Regions from separate parts of the Stenotrophomonas maltophilia group sp. P373 genome, predicted to be linked through region 1. Evidence: riboswitches for the same ligand, from Rfam matches in the RefSeq annotation. Region 1 holds a riboswitch; the other holds the start of a gene.
What was found. Region 1 has a riboswitch for cobalamin ahead of ACSYHF_RS01105 (epoxyqueuosine reductase QueH). Riboswitches for the same ligand answer to the same signal wherever they lie in the genome.
Positions count from the first base shown of each region.

Region 2: linked by a shared signal. The riboswitch ahead of btuB (TonB-dependent vitamin B12 receptor) and the one ahead of ACSYHF_RS01105 (epoxyqueuosine reductase QueH) in region 1 are both predicted to bind cobalamin.

Region 1 is NZ_CM129994.1:248,531-256,327, forward strand. It holds gene ACSYHF_RS01080 (NAD-dependent protein deacetylase) at 1-84, shown strand, start outside; gene ACSYHF_RS01085 (NADH:flavin oxidoreductase/NADH oxidase) at 244-1,344, shown strand; gene ACSYHF_RS01090 (LysR family transcriptional regulator) at 1,348-2,259, opposite strand; gene purU (formyltetrahydrofolate deformylase) at 2,374-3,225, shown strand; gene pncA (bifunctional nicotinamidase/pyrazinamidase) at 3,513-4,139, opposite strand; gene ACSYHF_RS01105 (epoxyqueuosine reductase QueH) at 4,195-4,866, opposite strand; cobalamin riboswitch at 5,006-5,219, opposite strand; gene ACSYHF_RS01110 (nicotinate phosphoribosyltransferase) at 5,318-6,727, opposite strand; gene ACSYHF_RS01115 (bifunctional nicotinamide-nucleotide adenylyltransferase/Nudix hydroxylase) at 6,793-7,797, opposite strand, start outside.
Region 2 is NZ_CM129994.1:535,881-543,677, reverse strand. It holds gene msrA (peptide-methionine (S)-S-oxide reductase MsrA) at 1-299, shown strand, start outside; gene ACSYHF_RS02520 (aminotransferase-like domain-containing protein) at 542-1,990, shown strand; gene bioD (dethiobiotin synthase) at 2,055-2,747, opposite strand; gene ACSYHF_RS02510 (GAF domain-containing protein) at 2,816-3,298, shown strand; gene ACSYHF_RS02505 (TfoX/Sxy family protein) at 3,295-3,657, shown strand; gene ACSYHF_RS02500 (histidine phosphatase family protein) at 3,749-4,327, opposite strand; cobalamin riboswitch at 4,471-4,693, shown strand; gene btuB (TonB-dependent vitamin B12 receptor) at 4,810-6,651, shown strand; gene gph (phosphoglycolate phosphatase) at 6,750-7,406, opposite strand; gene ACSYHF_RS02485 (class I SAM-dependent methyltransferase) at 7,471-7,797, opposite strand, start outside.

The DNA of each region.
Region 1 (7,797 bases):
GGCCGCACCCGAGCCGACGACCTGCTGTTGTTCAAGGATGAGCGGGACTGCGCTGAAGCGCTGGCCACGTGGGCTGCGCGCTGAGCCAAGCACGGGCTCGGCTCTACAAGGGGCGAGGGCTTCTGTAGAGCCGGGCGCACGCTCGGCTGCTGCAGGTCACACGAAACAGCGATCCATCCAGATGGTTGATCCGCGAGCCGCGCAGCGGTGCAATACGCACCCCCTACGTCGTTCATCACCGTCTTGAGCCAGCTGTTCTCGCCGATCTCGTTCGGCCCCCTCACCCTGTCCAACCGCATCGTCATCGCGCCGATGTGCCAGTACTCCGCCGAAGACGGTCGCGCCAGCGACTGGCACGCCATGCACCTGGGCAACCTGGCGCAGTCCGGCGCCGGCCTGCTGATCCTGGAAGCCACTGCGGTCGAGCCGCGCGGCCGCATCAGCTGGGCCGACCTCGGCCTGTGGGATGACGGCACCGAGGCCGCGTTGGCACAGGTGCTGGCCAGCGTCCGCCGCTGGTCGCCGATGCCGCTGGGCATCCAGCTCGGCCACGCCGGTCGCAAGGCCTCGGTGAAGCGCCCGTGGGACGGCGGCGGCCAGTTGCCGGGCGATGATGCGCGTGGCTGGGCCACGGTGGCGCCGTCGCCGCTGCCGTTCCATGCCGCCGATCCGGCACCGCAGGAACTGGACGAGGCCGGCATCGCCGAGCTCATCGCCGCTTTCGCCGCCAGTGCGGTGCGCGCCGAGCGCCTGGGCTTCGAGCTGATCGAGCTGCATGCCGCGCACGGCTACCTGCTGCACCAGTTCCTGTCGCCGCTGAGCAACCACCGCACCGATGGCTATGGCGGCTCGCTACCGAACCGCCTGCGCCTGCTGGTGGAGGTGTTCGACGCCGTGCGTGCGGCGGTATCGGACAAGATCGCCGTGGGCGTGCGCATTTCCGCCAGCGACTGGGTCGAGGGTGGCTGGGACCTGGTGCAGAGCGAAGCGCTGGCCCAGGTGCTGGACGCGCGCGGCTGCAATTTCCTGCATGTCTCCAGCGGTGGCCTGGACGAACGCCAGAAGATCACCGTCGGTCCCGGTTACCAGGTGCCGTTCGCCGCGGCGATCAAGGCCAAGGTACGCATGCCGGTGATCGCGGTGGGCATGATCACCGAACCGGAGCAGGCCGAATCGATCCTGCGCCATCGCCACGCCGATGCGGTAGCGCTGGCACGCGGCATCCTCTACGACCCGCGCTGGCCGTGGCACGCTGCTGCCGCATTGCGCGACAGCGTGGAGCCGGCGCCGCAGTACCTGCGCTGCGAGCCGCGCGAGGCGCGTGGCGTGTTCAAGACGCGCTGAGGCTCACACCCGCCAAGCCGGCGCCATGCCGGCCTGCAGATGCTCGAACAGCGCGCGGATCTTGGCGGTGAAGTCGCGGCGGTCGCTGACGCAGAAATAGACCTCCATCGGCTCCGGGCGCCACGCCGTGTCGGCGCCGAACACCGCCTGCAGGCGGCCGTCGCGCAGGTAGGGCTCGGCCACGAACGCAGCCAATCGTGTGATGCCGGCACCGGCCGCCGCCAGCGACGCCAGCGCATCGATGTCATCGCAGACCATGCTCGGCGGCAGCGCGGCGTCCACGCGCTGGCCGTCCTTCAGCAGGCCCCAGCGCAGCGGCCGGCCATCGGTGGGGAAGCGGTGCAGCAGCCCGCGATGGCTGCCCAGGTCCGAGGGTTCCTGCGGCGTGCCATGGGTCTTCAGGTAGGTTGGTGAGGCGCAGAACACGAATGGCACGCGCGCCAGCTGCCGTGCGACCACACCGTCCTCCAGCTGCGCGCCGATGCGGATGCTGGCATCCACCGCCTCTGGACCATGCTGCACGGCGCGGTCGGTCAGGCGCAGCTCCAGCTGCAGTTGCGGGTAGCGCTGCTGCAGTGACGGCAGCAACGGTGCCAGCACGTGGCGGCCGAAGGCGCTGCTGCTGGCGATGCGCAGGGGACCGGCCGGTTCGATATCACCGGCAGTCACCATCGCCTGCGCGCGCGCCAGGTCGCCCTCGATGTGGCGCACCTGCGCCAGGTACAGCGCGCCGGCCTCGCTGAGGGCCAGCTGGCGCGTACTCCGGTTCAGCAGCCGTACGCTCAGATGCGCTTCCAGTCGGCTGATGTTCTGGCCGACTGCGGTGGCGCTGATGCCAAGGATGCGGGCCGCGGCGGCAATGCTGCCGGTCTCTGCGGTGCGGGTGAAGCTGCGGATCAGTTGCAACAGGTTCATGACCGACCAGCTTGCCACGGTGATGGCCAAGTATCGCTTGGGACTGAACCAAGCGGTTCGGTTGCATCGGTGATCATCCGGCTGCTGGGCAGGAAGCTGCCCTACACTGTGGAGATGCGCCCCGATTCCATCCTCACCCTGTCCTGCCCCGACCGTACCGGTATCGTCTACCGAGTGTCCGGCCTGCTGTTCGACCACGGCTGCAACATCCTCGACGCCCAGCAGTTCGGCGATGAGGAGAGTGGCCGCTTCTTCCTGCGCGTGCATTTCGACCGCGATGCCAGCCTGCTGCTGGAGACCGTGCATGCCGCGATGGCCAAACTTGCCGAAGGCTTCGGCATGGACTGGCAGCTGCATGATGGGCGCCGCCGGGCACGCCTGCTGGTGCTGGTCAGCAAGCAGGGGCACTGCCTCAACGACCTGCTGTTCCGTGCCCACAGCGGCCAGCTGAAGGTCGATATCGCGGCGGTGGCGTCCAACCACGCCGACTTTGCGCCATTGGCCGCGTCTTACCAGGTACCGTTCCACCACCTGCCGGTGACCGCCGATACGCGTGCGGTGCAGGAGCAGCAGATCATCGACCTGGTCGAGCGTGAGCGCATCGACCTGGTGGTGCTGGCGCGCTACATGCAGATCCTGTCACCCACGCTGTGCCGCGCGCTGGCCGGCCGTGCGATCAACATCCATCACAGCTTCCTGCCCAGCTTCAAGGGCGCGCAGCCGTATCATCAGGCGCACGCGCGCGGGGTCAAGATCATCGGTGCCACCGCGCATTACGTCACCGAGGATCTGGACGAAGGCCCGATCATCGAACAGGACGTGGCCCGCGTGGACCACGCGATGGCTCCGCGCGAGCTGGTGCGGCTGGGCAGCGATACCGAATCGCTGGTGCTGGCGCGCGCGGTCCGCCGCCATGTGGAGCACCGCATCCTGCTCAATGGGCATCGCACGGTGGTGTTCCGGTAATCGCCCATCCCGCGTCCGCCGGGCATGGCCCGGCGCTACCACGGGTGCTATCCGGTAGTGCCGGCCGCTGGCCGGCAACTGCAGAGATCCCGAGGTTGCCGGCCAGCGGCCGGCACTACCGAATCCTGATTTCATCCAATGAAAAGCCCCCGGTTCGGCCGTCCCGCGATCTATAGGGGGGCGTAGTTAGGGGGCTGGATGAATCGATTGTGTTGTTGTGGGCAGGAGCGCGCAAGCGGCATAAGCGACGTGCGCGGTAGCGCCGGGCCATGCCCGGCGGTCACGCCTCAGATGATCGCAATCCCCGCCTTGCCCAGCGCTTCGCGCACCATCGCGTCGTTGGCTTCGGTCACCGGCCGGGTCAGCTCCCACAGGAACTTCACCCGGAAGCCGGACTTCACCGCGTCCTGCGCGCTCCACAGCACGCAGTAGTCGCGGGCCAGGCCGCACACATGCACTTCGCGGATGCGGCGCTCATGCAGCCAGCCGGCCAGGCCGGTGGCCGGGCGCTCGCCATCGGGGCCGTGGTTCTCGCGGAAGGCGCTGTACGAATCCACCTGTGGGCGGGTGCCCTTGCGCAGGATCAGGTCGGCCACGGTCCAGTCCACGCCCGGGTGCAGCGCGGCGCCATCGCTGCCCTGCACGCAATGGTCGGGCCACAGGGTCTGTGGCTGCGCGTGCAGCAGGATGGTCTCGAACGGTCGCTTGCCGGGGTGCTGGCTGGCGAACGAGGCGTGGTCGGCCGGGTGCCAGTCCTGGGTCGCCACCACGGTGCGGTAGCGGCGCTGCGCCAACAGATCGGCAATCGGTGCCACCAGCGCATCGCCCTGGTCGCAGGCCAGCGCACCGCCGGGCATGAAGTCCGGCTGCAGGTCGATCACCAGCAGGGCGACATCGGCGGGCAGGGCAGTCATGGCAGATCCACTACATCAGAAGGGGCGACCAGCGTGGCCGCCCCGGCGGCACAGGTCAATCGCCCTGCGGCGCCTCAGCGTCCTGCCCGTAGTACAGCAGTCCGATCCTGATCCGTTCGCGCCCGTTCTCACGGCGATGGCGGTTGGCATCGCGCAGCGAGTACACGCAGCCGCAGTACTCCTGCTGGTAGAACTGCTCGCGCTTGCTGATCTCGATCATGCGGCTGGCACCGCCGCCCTTGCGCCAGTTGTAGTCCCAGTACTGCAGGCCCTCGTAGCGCGAGGCGGCACGGATGCCGCAGTCGTTGATCTGCGCCATGTTCTTCCAGCGCGAAATACCCAGCGACGAACTGATGGTGTCGTAGCCGTGTTCGTGCGCGTACAGCGCGGTGCGCTCGAAACGCATGTCGAAGCACATCGTGCAGCGGATGCCGCGCTCGGGCTCGTTTTCCATGCCACGCGCACGGCTGAACCAGTTGTCGGTGTCGTAGTCGCAGTCGATGAACGGAATGCCGTGCTGCTCGGCGAAGCGGATGTTCTCCTGCTTGCGCAGCTCGTACTCCTTCACCGGGTGGATGTTGGGGTTGTAGAAGAAGATCGCGTAGTCGATCCCGGAAGCGGTGATCGCCTCCATCACTTCGCCCGAGCACGGCGCGCAGCACGAATGCAGCAGCAGGCGCTTGCCATCGGCGGGCAGGGTCAGGGTGGGGCGTTGGAACTCGGTCATCGTGGCGTGCGTCAGGGCGTGGGAGCGGTCTGGCCGGTTACCGTGAACAGGACGCGCGCGGCCACGCCGCCTGCACATGCAGGATGGTGATGGCCCCGGCACCCTCCCCGCGGAGAGTCCAGGTCGAATCAGGGGACCGTCGTGTCCCCCGGCCGGGGCCGGTATTCGGGCTGATGGACACGGGCCGCAGCCCACCTACTCCCTGCCGCTTCCCAGGCGCGAGCCCAGTGCTGTTGGCAGGATTCGTTTCCATTCACCGCTGCGGGGCAGCTCCGGAATGGGCGCACGAAGCGCCTTCACCGGATTCCCGTTTAACTCCCTGCCGCCATCCAGCCACGGCAGGGATACCTTCGGCGTGCCCACGGTGGACGCGTTGCCGGCGTGGGTCAAGGGGCACCGGGGTCGGAGCCCTTTGCGCTGCAACGGGATCCGACCCCGGTCGGGATGCGCCTCAACGCCCCGCTGCGGCCCGGGCCCGGATGTCGTCCAGCCGCTGGTCGTGCAGCAGGCGCCCGTTCTCCCACACGGTCACCATCGCATCCTCGAAGCCGGTCGGCAGCGCCTCGTCACCGTTGGGAGGCAACGCCACCGTGTGCAGGCTGCCGTCATCCAGGCGCCGCAGCAGGCGCATGCGGCCACGCTTGCTGGTCTTGCCGGCATCGGTGACCGGGTCCTTGTAGACGTCGATCCACTCACCCTCGACCCGTGCTGCCGAGCACTTCAGCGCGAACTTCTGGGTGTCGCGGTCCAGCCGCTGCAAAAGCGCGCCGCCCATGCCGAAGGCCACGTTGTCGGCGGCGTAGCCGTCTTCGGTGATGCGCTGCAGGATGGCGCGGATCGTATCCGGGTTGATGCCATCGCCCTGGATCACCCGCACGTGGTTGAGTACGCGGTAGCCCTTGCCGTTGAGGGTGTGGCCGAATGCTTCATCCAGCCGGCGCAGGCTTTCGGCCACCACGTCCACCGGGTCACCCGAGTCGGGGCGGATGACCAGGGTGGCGCCCGAAGCGATCACTTCATCACGCAGCGTCGTGCCCCAGTGTTCACTGATCGCGCGGTAGATGTCATAGCTGTCCGACACCACTGCCACGATCGCGCCCGGCTTGCCGAACTGGCGCAGCATGTTGCGGTAGGCGTCCACCTCGCGCTCGCGGCCCCAGCTGGTGATGGTGCTGTGCTCGGCGGCGGGAATCGAATAACCGGCCATCGGTGCGTGATAGTGCGCGCGGGCCAGGCACAGGGCCGAGACGGTGTCGGTGCCGAGGAAGTTGACCAGGTGTGCGGCACCACCGAGCGCGGCCGATTCCAGGCTCGATACACCGCGGGCGCCGAAGTCGTGCAGCTTGAATGGCAGCTGCCCCTGCGGATCGTCGCTGGTCTGCTGCAGGAACGCAGCAATGGTCTGTCGTGCATGCCAGCTGATGGTGGCCACGGTGACCGGGTACCACACGCGCAGCAGCAGCGTTTCCAGGTACGACGGCACCCAGAATGCAGCCGGGTCGGTCGACTCGATCGTCATCAGTGCCTGGTGGGTGGGTACCACGCTGCCCTCGGGCACGGCACGGATGCGCACTGGCAGGTTGCCCCCGAGCCGGTCGACGATATCGCGCCAGCCGGCTTCGTTGAACGGCTCGCCATGGGCGGCGAATACCGCAGCAGCGTCGTCGATGTCAGCGTGGGTGACCGGCCGTGCCAGCGCGTCCTTGAGGATCGCCTGCAGGCCGAAGAACACCGTGCGATCGTGCAGGCCGCCACGTGATTCGACGTAGAAGAACGTGGCATCGGTACCCGGCGGGTATTGCAGCCAATGGCTGGCCTTGTAGCTGTCGGTGTTGAGGAGAAGATTATCGAGGTAGTGCATGACGGAAGCTCCTTCGCGTCGAGTGACACCAGCGGTCTATCCGCCAGTGGGGAGAGCCGGGCAGGTCAGCCGCGGCCGAGGAAATACTCCAGGATGTGCAGGTGGTCCTCGAACAGCTGCGGGCCCATGTCCAACGCCTCACTCACCGGTATCCAGCGCGCCTTGTCGGCGTCGTCGCCACCGCGCACCGGCGGCAGGTCACCGGCCGGGAATTCGAAGTGGAACCCGTGGGTGATGGTGCGGCCGCGCTGGCTGCGGTCGGGGTGGTCGAATACCTGCTGGCCCTTCAGCGAACCCTTCAGCACCGGCAGCGGAATCTTCAGACGGGTTTCCTCGCGCAGTTCGCGCAGGCAACTGTCCAGCAGGCTCTGCTCCTGGCCAACGAAACCGCCGGGCAGCGCCCACAGGCCCTTGCCGGGCTCCGAACGGCGCCGTACCAGCAGCACGTGGCCCGAATGCACTACCACCGCATCGGTGGTGACGAAGGTGGGCGCGTAGGGCGCATCCTTCCAGGCGGCCTTGTACTGTTCGATGAAGCGGTACTCGGCCACCAGCTGGGCATACGCAGGCGCGCTTTTGCGGAACGCTTCGAGCATGTCGTACACCGGCGCCGGCACATTGCCACGCAGCATCAGCAGCGCGCCGTGGAAGTCGACGTCGCCGGCTTCGAACAGGTAGCGCCGCAGCTCGGTGGCCGACAGGGTGGCGGTGTGCTGCACGTCCACCAGCGGCCATTGCGGGAACTCCCTCAGGTAGTAGCTGGAGGCATCCTTGTCCATGCCGATCAGGCCGACCTTGGCATCGGCGGCGGCGCCGTCGTTGCGCAGGGCTTCGGCCACCTGGCGCTGCACGTTGGCGATCCACTGCGCTTCGTTGTACAGGTGGTCGCGCAGCGGACGGATCAGCAGGCGGTCGGTGTGGCCATCGAGGGCGGCCTGGATCATCACGGCGCGTTCGGCCACGGTCCAGGGATTGCGGAGGCTGCGGGGGGTATCGGCAGAGCCGACCAGGAAGATCAGCTTGCGGGCCCGGCTCAGGGCCAGGCGGGCAACGGCGGCGTGGCCGTTGTG
Region 2 (7,797 bases), 290 kb from region 1:
GTCCGGACCACGGCAGCCAGTATCGCTCGGCGATCTTCAGTGATGACGCCCGCCAGCAGGCGGCCAGCCGTGCCTACATCGCCCAGCTCGGCCAGGCCGGCAGCTACCGCGCACCGATCGTCACCCAGCTGGTCAGCGGCCAGCGCTTCTATCCGGCCGAGAGCTACCACCAGAACTACATGACCAACTACCCGCAGGCCGCCTACATCCGCTACTACGACGCACCGAAGCTGGCGGCCCTGGCCAGGCAGTTCCCGGCGCTGTACCGGCGCGAGGCGGTGCTGGTGCCGATGCGCTGACGGCATTTGCCCTGGGGCTGATCGGTGCTCGGCGCTGCGCTTCTGTAGAGCCGAGCCCTCGCTCGGCTGCTGTTGGCGGAAAAGCAGCCGAGCGTGGGCTCGGCTCTACACACAAAAAAAGACGCACGGCGGTCCCGCCGTGCGCTTGGAATGCGCCGGCCACGCCCCGATCAGGCCCGGCCGACGACGACATGCTAGGCTCGCCATCATCATGGGTACAGAACCAGATGGCGGGATGTTCGATGGATACAGATGACCAGGCCACGATGATCCCTCCACGCTACCAGCGGCTCTCCGACGAACTGGCCGAGGCCATCCACGGCGGTCGCCTTCCGGTCGGCAGCCGCCTGCCCTCGCTGCGGCAGATGGCGTCGCAGCGCAGGCTCAGCCTCAACACGGTGATCGCCGCCTATCGCCAGCTGGAAGATGCCGGCCTGGTCATTCCGCGGCCCAAGGCCGGCTTCGAGGTGGCGCCGCGGCTGTCGGTGCCGGAACGATCATTGCGCGATGCGCCCTCGGCACCCACCGCACCGCTGCAGCAGGTGCTGATGGCGCGCGTGCTGGAAGCGCAGCGCCGGCCGGGTGTGGTCGACCTGGCCTTCGCCGGCCCGCGTGGTCGCCAGTTCTACCCCGGCGCGCAGTTGGCCAAGCACACCGCGCAGGTACTGCGCCATGGCCAACAGACGGTGGAGACCTACGCGCGCCCGAATGGTTCACCGCGGCTGCTGGCGCAGATCGTGCGCCGCAGTCCGCGCATGGGCCTGCACACCCACGCCGAGCGACTCCTGCTGACCCATGGTGCGATGGAAGCCCTGCAGCTGGCATTGCGCGCGGTCACCCAGCCCGGTGATGCGGTGGGCATCGAGGCGCCGTCCTACTTCAACCTGTATCCGTTGCTGGCCAACCTCGGCCTGCAGGCCATCGAGTTGCCCACCCACCCGCAGCACGGACTGGATGTGGATGCACTGGATGCGCTGCTGGAGCACACGCCGCTGGCCGCACTGGTGGTGATGCCGACCGTGCACAACCCACTCGGCTGCACCATGCCGACCGCCGCCAAACAACGCTTGGCCGAGCTGGTCAACGCACGGCAGCTGCCCCTGATCGAGGATGCGGTGTACGCCGAGCTGCAGTTCTGCGAGCCGCCGGCACCCTTGCTGAAAGCCTTCGATCGCGATGGCTGGGTGATGGTGGTCGGTGGCTTCTCAAAGACACTGGCGCCGGATTACCGCATCGGCTGGCTGGATGGCGGTCGCTTCGCAGAGCGCATCGCGCTGCTGAAGTTCCAGTCCACCGGCGGCGAGCCGCAGCTGCTCGGCGATGCGGTGGCCGCGTATCTGGAAGCAGGCAGCTACGAGCACCATCTGCATCGCATGCGCCGCCTGTACCGCGAACAGGTGGGACGGCTGCGCCAGCTGGTAGCCGAGCATTTCCCGGCAGGCACCCGCGCCACCGAACCACAGGGCGGATTCCTGCTGTGGCTGGAACTGCCGGGCGTGGACACGCGCGAGCTGTTCGAGCGAGCGTTGCAGGAGGACATCGTGTTCATGCCCGGCCAGGTCTATTCGCGTGGTGCGCGCTATCGCCACTGCCTGCGGCTGTCGTGCTGCCAGAGCCTGGATGCGCGCTTCATCGGTGCGATGGAACGGCTGGGTGCGATCGCGCGGGAGCTGGCAGCTGCAGCACGGTAGTGCCGGCCGCTGGCCGGCAACTGCACGGACGTAATTCATCGAGGTTGCCGGCCAGCGGCCGGCACTACCCCAGGTCGTCGAGCAGGTGCGCCGCCAGCACTTCACCACTGGCATTCGGCAGATGCGGCAGCCGTCCCCAGCACGGCATCGGCAGGCGCTGCTGCAGCGTGGCGATGTTCTCGTCCTGGCGCTGCATCGCCGGGTCGATGTGGTTGCCGATCCAGCCCAGGCAGTCCACGCCGCTGGCCTGCAGTGATTGCGCAGTCAACCGCGCGTGATTGACGCAGCCCAGCCGCATGCCCACCACCAGCAGCACCGGCAGCTGCAGCGCACGCACCAGGTCGAGCTGGTCCAGCGTGGCCGAGACCGGCGCCAGCCAACCGCCCACGCCCTCCACCACGACGATATCGGCCTTCGCGCGCAGGCGTTCGAACGCGGCCACGATCGGCGCCAGCTCCACCTGCACGCCGTCCTCGGCAGCGGCCAGCTCCGGTGCCAGTGGCTGCCGCAGCGCATAGGGATTCAGGTCGGCATAGTCAGGCACCGGCCAGCTGGCCGCCTGCAGCGCCAGCGCGTCCTCGTTGCGCAGGCCCTGCCCCAGGTCCTCGCTGCCGCTGGCCACCGGCTTCATGCCCACCGCGCGCAGGCCACGCTGGCGCAGTGCATGCAGCAGCGCGGTGCTGGCCGCGGTCTTGCCGATTTCGGTGTCGGTGCCGGTAACGAACAGGGCGGGCGGCAGCGTAGCGGGCAACGGCATCGATGGGCTCCAACAGGGCAACAGTGTGTGCATTATCGCCGGCCCGGTGCACTTGCTAGACTGCAGGCATGTTCGCCAATGCCTCGCTCACCGGCAGCAAGCCGGAACAATACGCCCAGCTGCTGGAACAGGCCCGTGGCCTGGTCTACGCCGAGTCCGACCGCATCGCCAACGCGGCCAACCTCTCCGCACTGGTCTATCACGCCCTGCCCGACCTGAACTGGGTGGGCTTCTACCTGTATGACGGCAAGGAACTGGTGGTCGGCCCGTTCCAGGGCCTGCCGGCCTGCGTGCGCATCCCGCTGGACAAGGGTGTGTGCGGTGCCGCCGCCAGCCAGCGCGTAACCCAGCGCGTGGACGACGTCGATGCCTTCCCCGGCCACATCGCCTGCGATTCGGCCTCGCGTTCGGAGCTGGTGGTGCCGCTGCTGCGCGGCGATGAACTGATCGGCGTGTTCGATATCGACAGCCCGAAGGTCGGCCGCTTCGACGCCGACGATCAGGCCGGCCTGGAAGCCATCGCCCGCGTGTTCGTCGAGGCACTGGGATGAGCGCACCGAAGCTGCGCAACATCGGCCCGAAGAGTGCAGCGTGGCTGCGCCAGGTCGGGCTGCGCAGCCGCGAGGACCTGGTTGCGATCGGCGCAGTTGGCGCCTTCGTCAAGGTCAAGCGGGCCGGCTTCAAGCCCAGCCTGAACCTGCTGTACTCGCTGGAAGGCGCATTGCTGGACTGCCACTGGCAGGAGCTGAGCGAGCCGCAGCGTGAAGCGCTGGTGCAGGACTACGAAGCGCGCATCGCCGCGCATCCGCTGAAGGCGGCCGGCCCGGCGTCGGGCCCGGTGCATGAGCAGCGCTTCGATGCCGACGATGAGGCCGAGGACAACGTGGCCGAGCGCGCGGACGAGGATTGACTGCACCGGTAGTGCCGGCCGCTGGCCGGCAACTGCGTGATCCTTGCAACGTTCCTGAGGCTGCCGGCCAGCGGCCGGCACTACCGATGGACTACGGCTGCTGCAGTTCCAGCAGCTCGCCCACCAGCCCGACCTCGCCCCGCTCCAGCCACACCCGCAGGCGCGTGCCGTGGTCGATGCGCAGGGCCCAGCACAGCGACATCGGCAGGCCGCAGACCTGCGACAACACCATGCGCAGCGGGCCACCATGGCTGACCACCAGCGTCGGCACCGGATCATCATCATCGAGCAGGCGATCCAGCGCGCGCGCGATACGCCGCTCGAAATGCCCCCAGCTCTCGCCGTTCGGCGGCGGGAACGCATGCGGATCGGCGTGGAAGGCGGCCAGCGCATCTTCCGGCAGGTCGAACAGCGACTGCCCGTCCCAATCGCCGAAATCCAGTTCTTCCCATTCCTCGTCCGCTTCGACGTCCAGCCCGCGTGGGGTGGCCAGCGCCATCGCCGTGTGCAGGGCGCGCAACCGCGGTGAACTGATCACCCGCTCCCAGCGTTGCTCGGCATAGGCCTCGACCAGCTCCTGCGGCAGGCCGGCCAGCTGCGGTGGATCGCTGCGGCCATCAAGGAACTCATCGCGACCGTTGCCGGCATGGCGGACGAGGTCGAGGATCATGCGTGCGTCCCGGACGGGCGACGCAGGTACAACGGAGAACGGGCAGACATCGGTAACGGCACCACGGGATCGAGCAACCATTCTAAAGGCACAGCAAAGGCAGCCGCGCAGGCGCGACGCAACGGGACGGCCTGCGATGCCGTAGACTGCGCGCACTTCCAGGTGACCTGCGGCCGTGGCCGGCAGGTTGAAACGGGAAGCCGGTGACGCGTGATTCCACGCCAGGCCGGCGCTGCCCCCGCAACGGTAAGCACGTCAGTTCCAGGCAACACCGCCACTGTGCCGCAGGCATGGGAAGGCGCCTGGACGGTGGCCTCGCGCCACCCGGCGGCAAGCCCGGAGACCGGCCCGGAAGCCTCAGGTCGCGATGCGGTGGGCATGGCGCTGGATGACCGTGGCGTGCGCTGCGGCATCGGCGCGTGCCTGCCTTCGCGGCTCCTCCCCTTCGCCACGCGGGCGTGCGTGGCACCTGGAGTCCCCCCATGAAGCTGCAGTCCCGAATGCTGTCCCTGGCCGTACTGGCCGCCCTGCCCGCGCTGGCACAGGCCGCCGATGACACCACCGCGCTCGACCAGATCCTGGTCACCGCCACGCGCACCCCGATCGCCCTGCAGGACAGCATCGCGCCGGCTCAGGTGATCGACCGCGCGCAGATCGAATCCAGCCAGGCCACCTCGCTGCAGGAACTGCTGCGCGGCCGCGCCGGCATCAACCTGACCAATGCCGGCGGGCTCGGCAAGCAGAGCTCGCTGTTCCTGCGCGGCACCAACTCGGGCCACACCGTGGTGCTGGTCGACGGCGTGCGCATCAACAGTGCCGACCTCGGCCTGGCGATGTACCAGGACCTGCCGCTGGCGCAGATCGAGCGCGTGGAAATCGTGCGTGGCCCGCAGTCGAGCCTGTACGGCGCCGATGCCATTGGCGGCGTGATCCAGATCTTCACCCGCCGCAACCAGGGTGATTTCGCCCCGCACTTCCAGCTCGGTGGCGGCAGCAACGGCCTGCGCGAAGCCAGCGGCGGGATCGGCGGCGGGACCGAACGCGGCTGGTTCGGCGCCGACATCGCCTACCAGCATTCCGATGGCATCGATACCTGCCGCGGCTCGGCAACGCTGTTCACCGGCTGCTTTGCCGACGAACATGACCGCGATGGCTACCGCAACCTGTCCAAGAGCCTGCGCGGTGGCTACACCTTCAACGACCAATGGAACGTAGAAGGCAGTGCATTGCGTGCCGACGGAAAGAACCATTACGACGGCTACTACAACTATTCGGAAACCCGCCAGCAGGTGCTGGCCGGCAAGGTGCGCTACACCCCGTCCGAACGCCTGGCGTTCACCGCCAATGTCGGGCGCAGTGACAACGAGTCGGACAACTTTGGTGACTTCGGTGCCCGTGGCAGCGCTCAGACCCACCGCGACAGTGCCTCGCTGCAGGGTGACTTCGCCTTGGCCGAAGGCCAGCTGCTGAGCACCGGCGTGGACTGGAGCGAAGACAACCTGGATGGCAGCAGTGCCGGATATCGGGTCGACAGCCGCCGCAACACCGGCGTGTTCGTGCAGTACCAGGGACGCTTCGGCCGCCACCAGCTGCAGGCCAGCGCGCGCAACGACGACAACCAGCAGTTCGGCAACCACGCCACCGGCAGCCTCGGCTGGGCGATGGAGCTCGGCCACGGCCTGCGTGTCAATGCCAGTTACGGCACTGCGTTCAAGGCGCCGACCTTCAGCGACCTGTACGACCCGTGGAGCGGTGTGCCGACGTTGAACCCGGAGAAGTCCAAGAGCACCAACCTGGGCGTTTCGCAGCAGGGACAGGGCTGGCACTGGGGCCTGGACGTCTATGAAACCCGCATCGATGATCTGATCACCTACGATGCGGCGACCTTCAGGATGCAGCAGGTGGAGAAGGCGCGCATCCGCGGTGCCGAACTGACCGGTGGCGTGCTGCTGGCCGGCTTCGACATCAACGCCCAGCTGAGCTACACCGACCCACGCAACCGCACCGGCGGCAGCACCCAGTTCGACAACTGGCTGCCGCGTCGTGCACAGCAGACCGCGCGCCTGGACCTCGATCGACGTTTCGGGGCCTTCCGCGCAGGCCTGACGGTTCAGGGAGCGGGCAAGCGCTATGACGATGCCGCCAACGCGGTGAAGGTGGCGGGTTACGGCACGCTGGATCTGCGCGCCGAGTACGCGCTGACGCCGTCGTGGTCGCTGCTGGCGCGTGCCGCCAACGTGTTCGACCGACGATACGAGACCGTGGCGTGGTTCAACCAGCCCGGTCGTGAGTACCAGGTGAGCGTGCGTTACCAGCCGAAATGATCGCGACGGTCATGGTAGTGCCGGCCGCTGGCCGGCAACATCATGACCTTCGGCAACGCATTCCGGGTTGCCGGCCGGCGGCCGGCACTACCCCTGCGTCAGCCCTGCAACCCCGGCAGTTCACGCAGGTCATCGATCACCGCCACCGCATGCGCGGTGGCCAGGTCCAGACCGCGCGGGTAGCCGTAGCGGACCAGCGCGATCGGCATGCCCGCATCTTCGGCGGCGCGGTAGTCGGTCAGCGAATCACCCACCATCAGGCAGGCATCGACCGGCAGCCCGAAGTGCGCAGCGATATGCCGCAGCGGCTCACCGCTGGGCTTGCGCTGCGGCAGTGAATCGCCGCCCAGTACCAGCGCGAACGCATCACCGATGCCCAGGTGCTGCAGCAGCGGCGGCACCAGTGCTTCGGGCTTGTTGGTGCAGATCGCCAGTGGCACGGCGCGCGCGCGCAGCTGCGCCAGTGCGTCGGCCACGCCATCGAACAGGCGCGGGCTGCGCAGCAGGCATTCACGGTAGTGCACCATGAACACCGGCATGACCTCGGCCAGGTCGACCTCACGACCGGCGGCGTGCACGGCCTGTTCGACCAGGCGGCGCACACCGTCGCCGATCCAGCCGAGCACGGTGGCTTCCGGCACCCGTGCCATGCCGATGGCTTCCAGCGTGCGGTTCAGCGCTTCGGCGATGTCAGATGCGCTGTCGACCAGCGTGCCATCGAGATCGAATACGACCAGCGGATAGGGATACGACAAGGGACGACGCCTGTACAACGTGGGGCCGTCCATTGTACGCCGCGCTTTTCCCCCGGGATCCGCCTCAGCCGATCCTGCGTGCGCGGGTGGCCAGAAAGGTGGGCAGGTAACGGTCGATCAGGAAGCGTGGCTTCGGCTGCCAGTCTTCCATGAACCGATCAATCACGAAGCCTGCATCCAGCTGCCCGCCGATCAGTTCGGTCAGGCTGTGGCCAAAGGTCAGCGCATCACCGCGCGCGAGTTTCGCCTCACGCTCTGCGGCGGGCAGGTCTTCCAGGTCCGAATAGGGAATGGCGTACTGCGGCCGGATCAAACCCTGTGCATCCAGCTGCGGATCACGTGCACCGACGAACAGCACCGGGTTGTAGAAGCTGGCCATCAACATGCCATC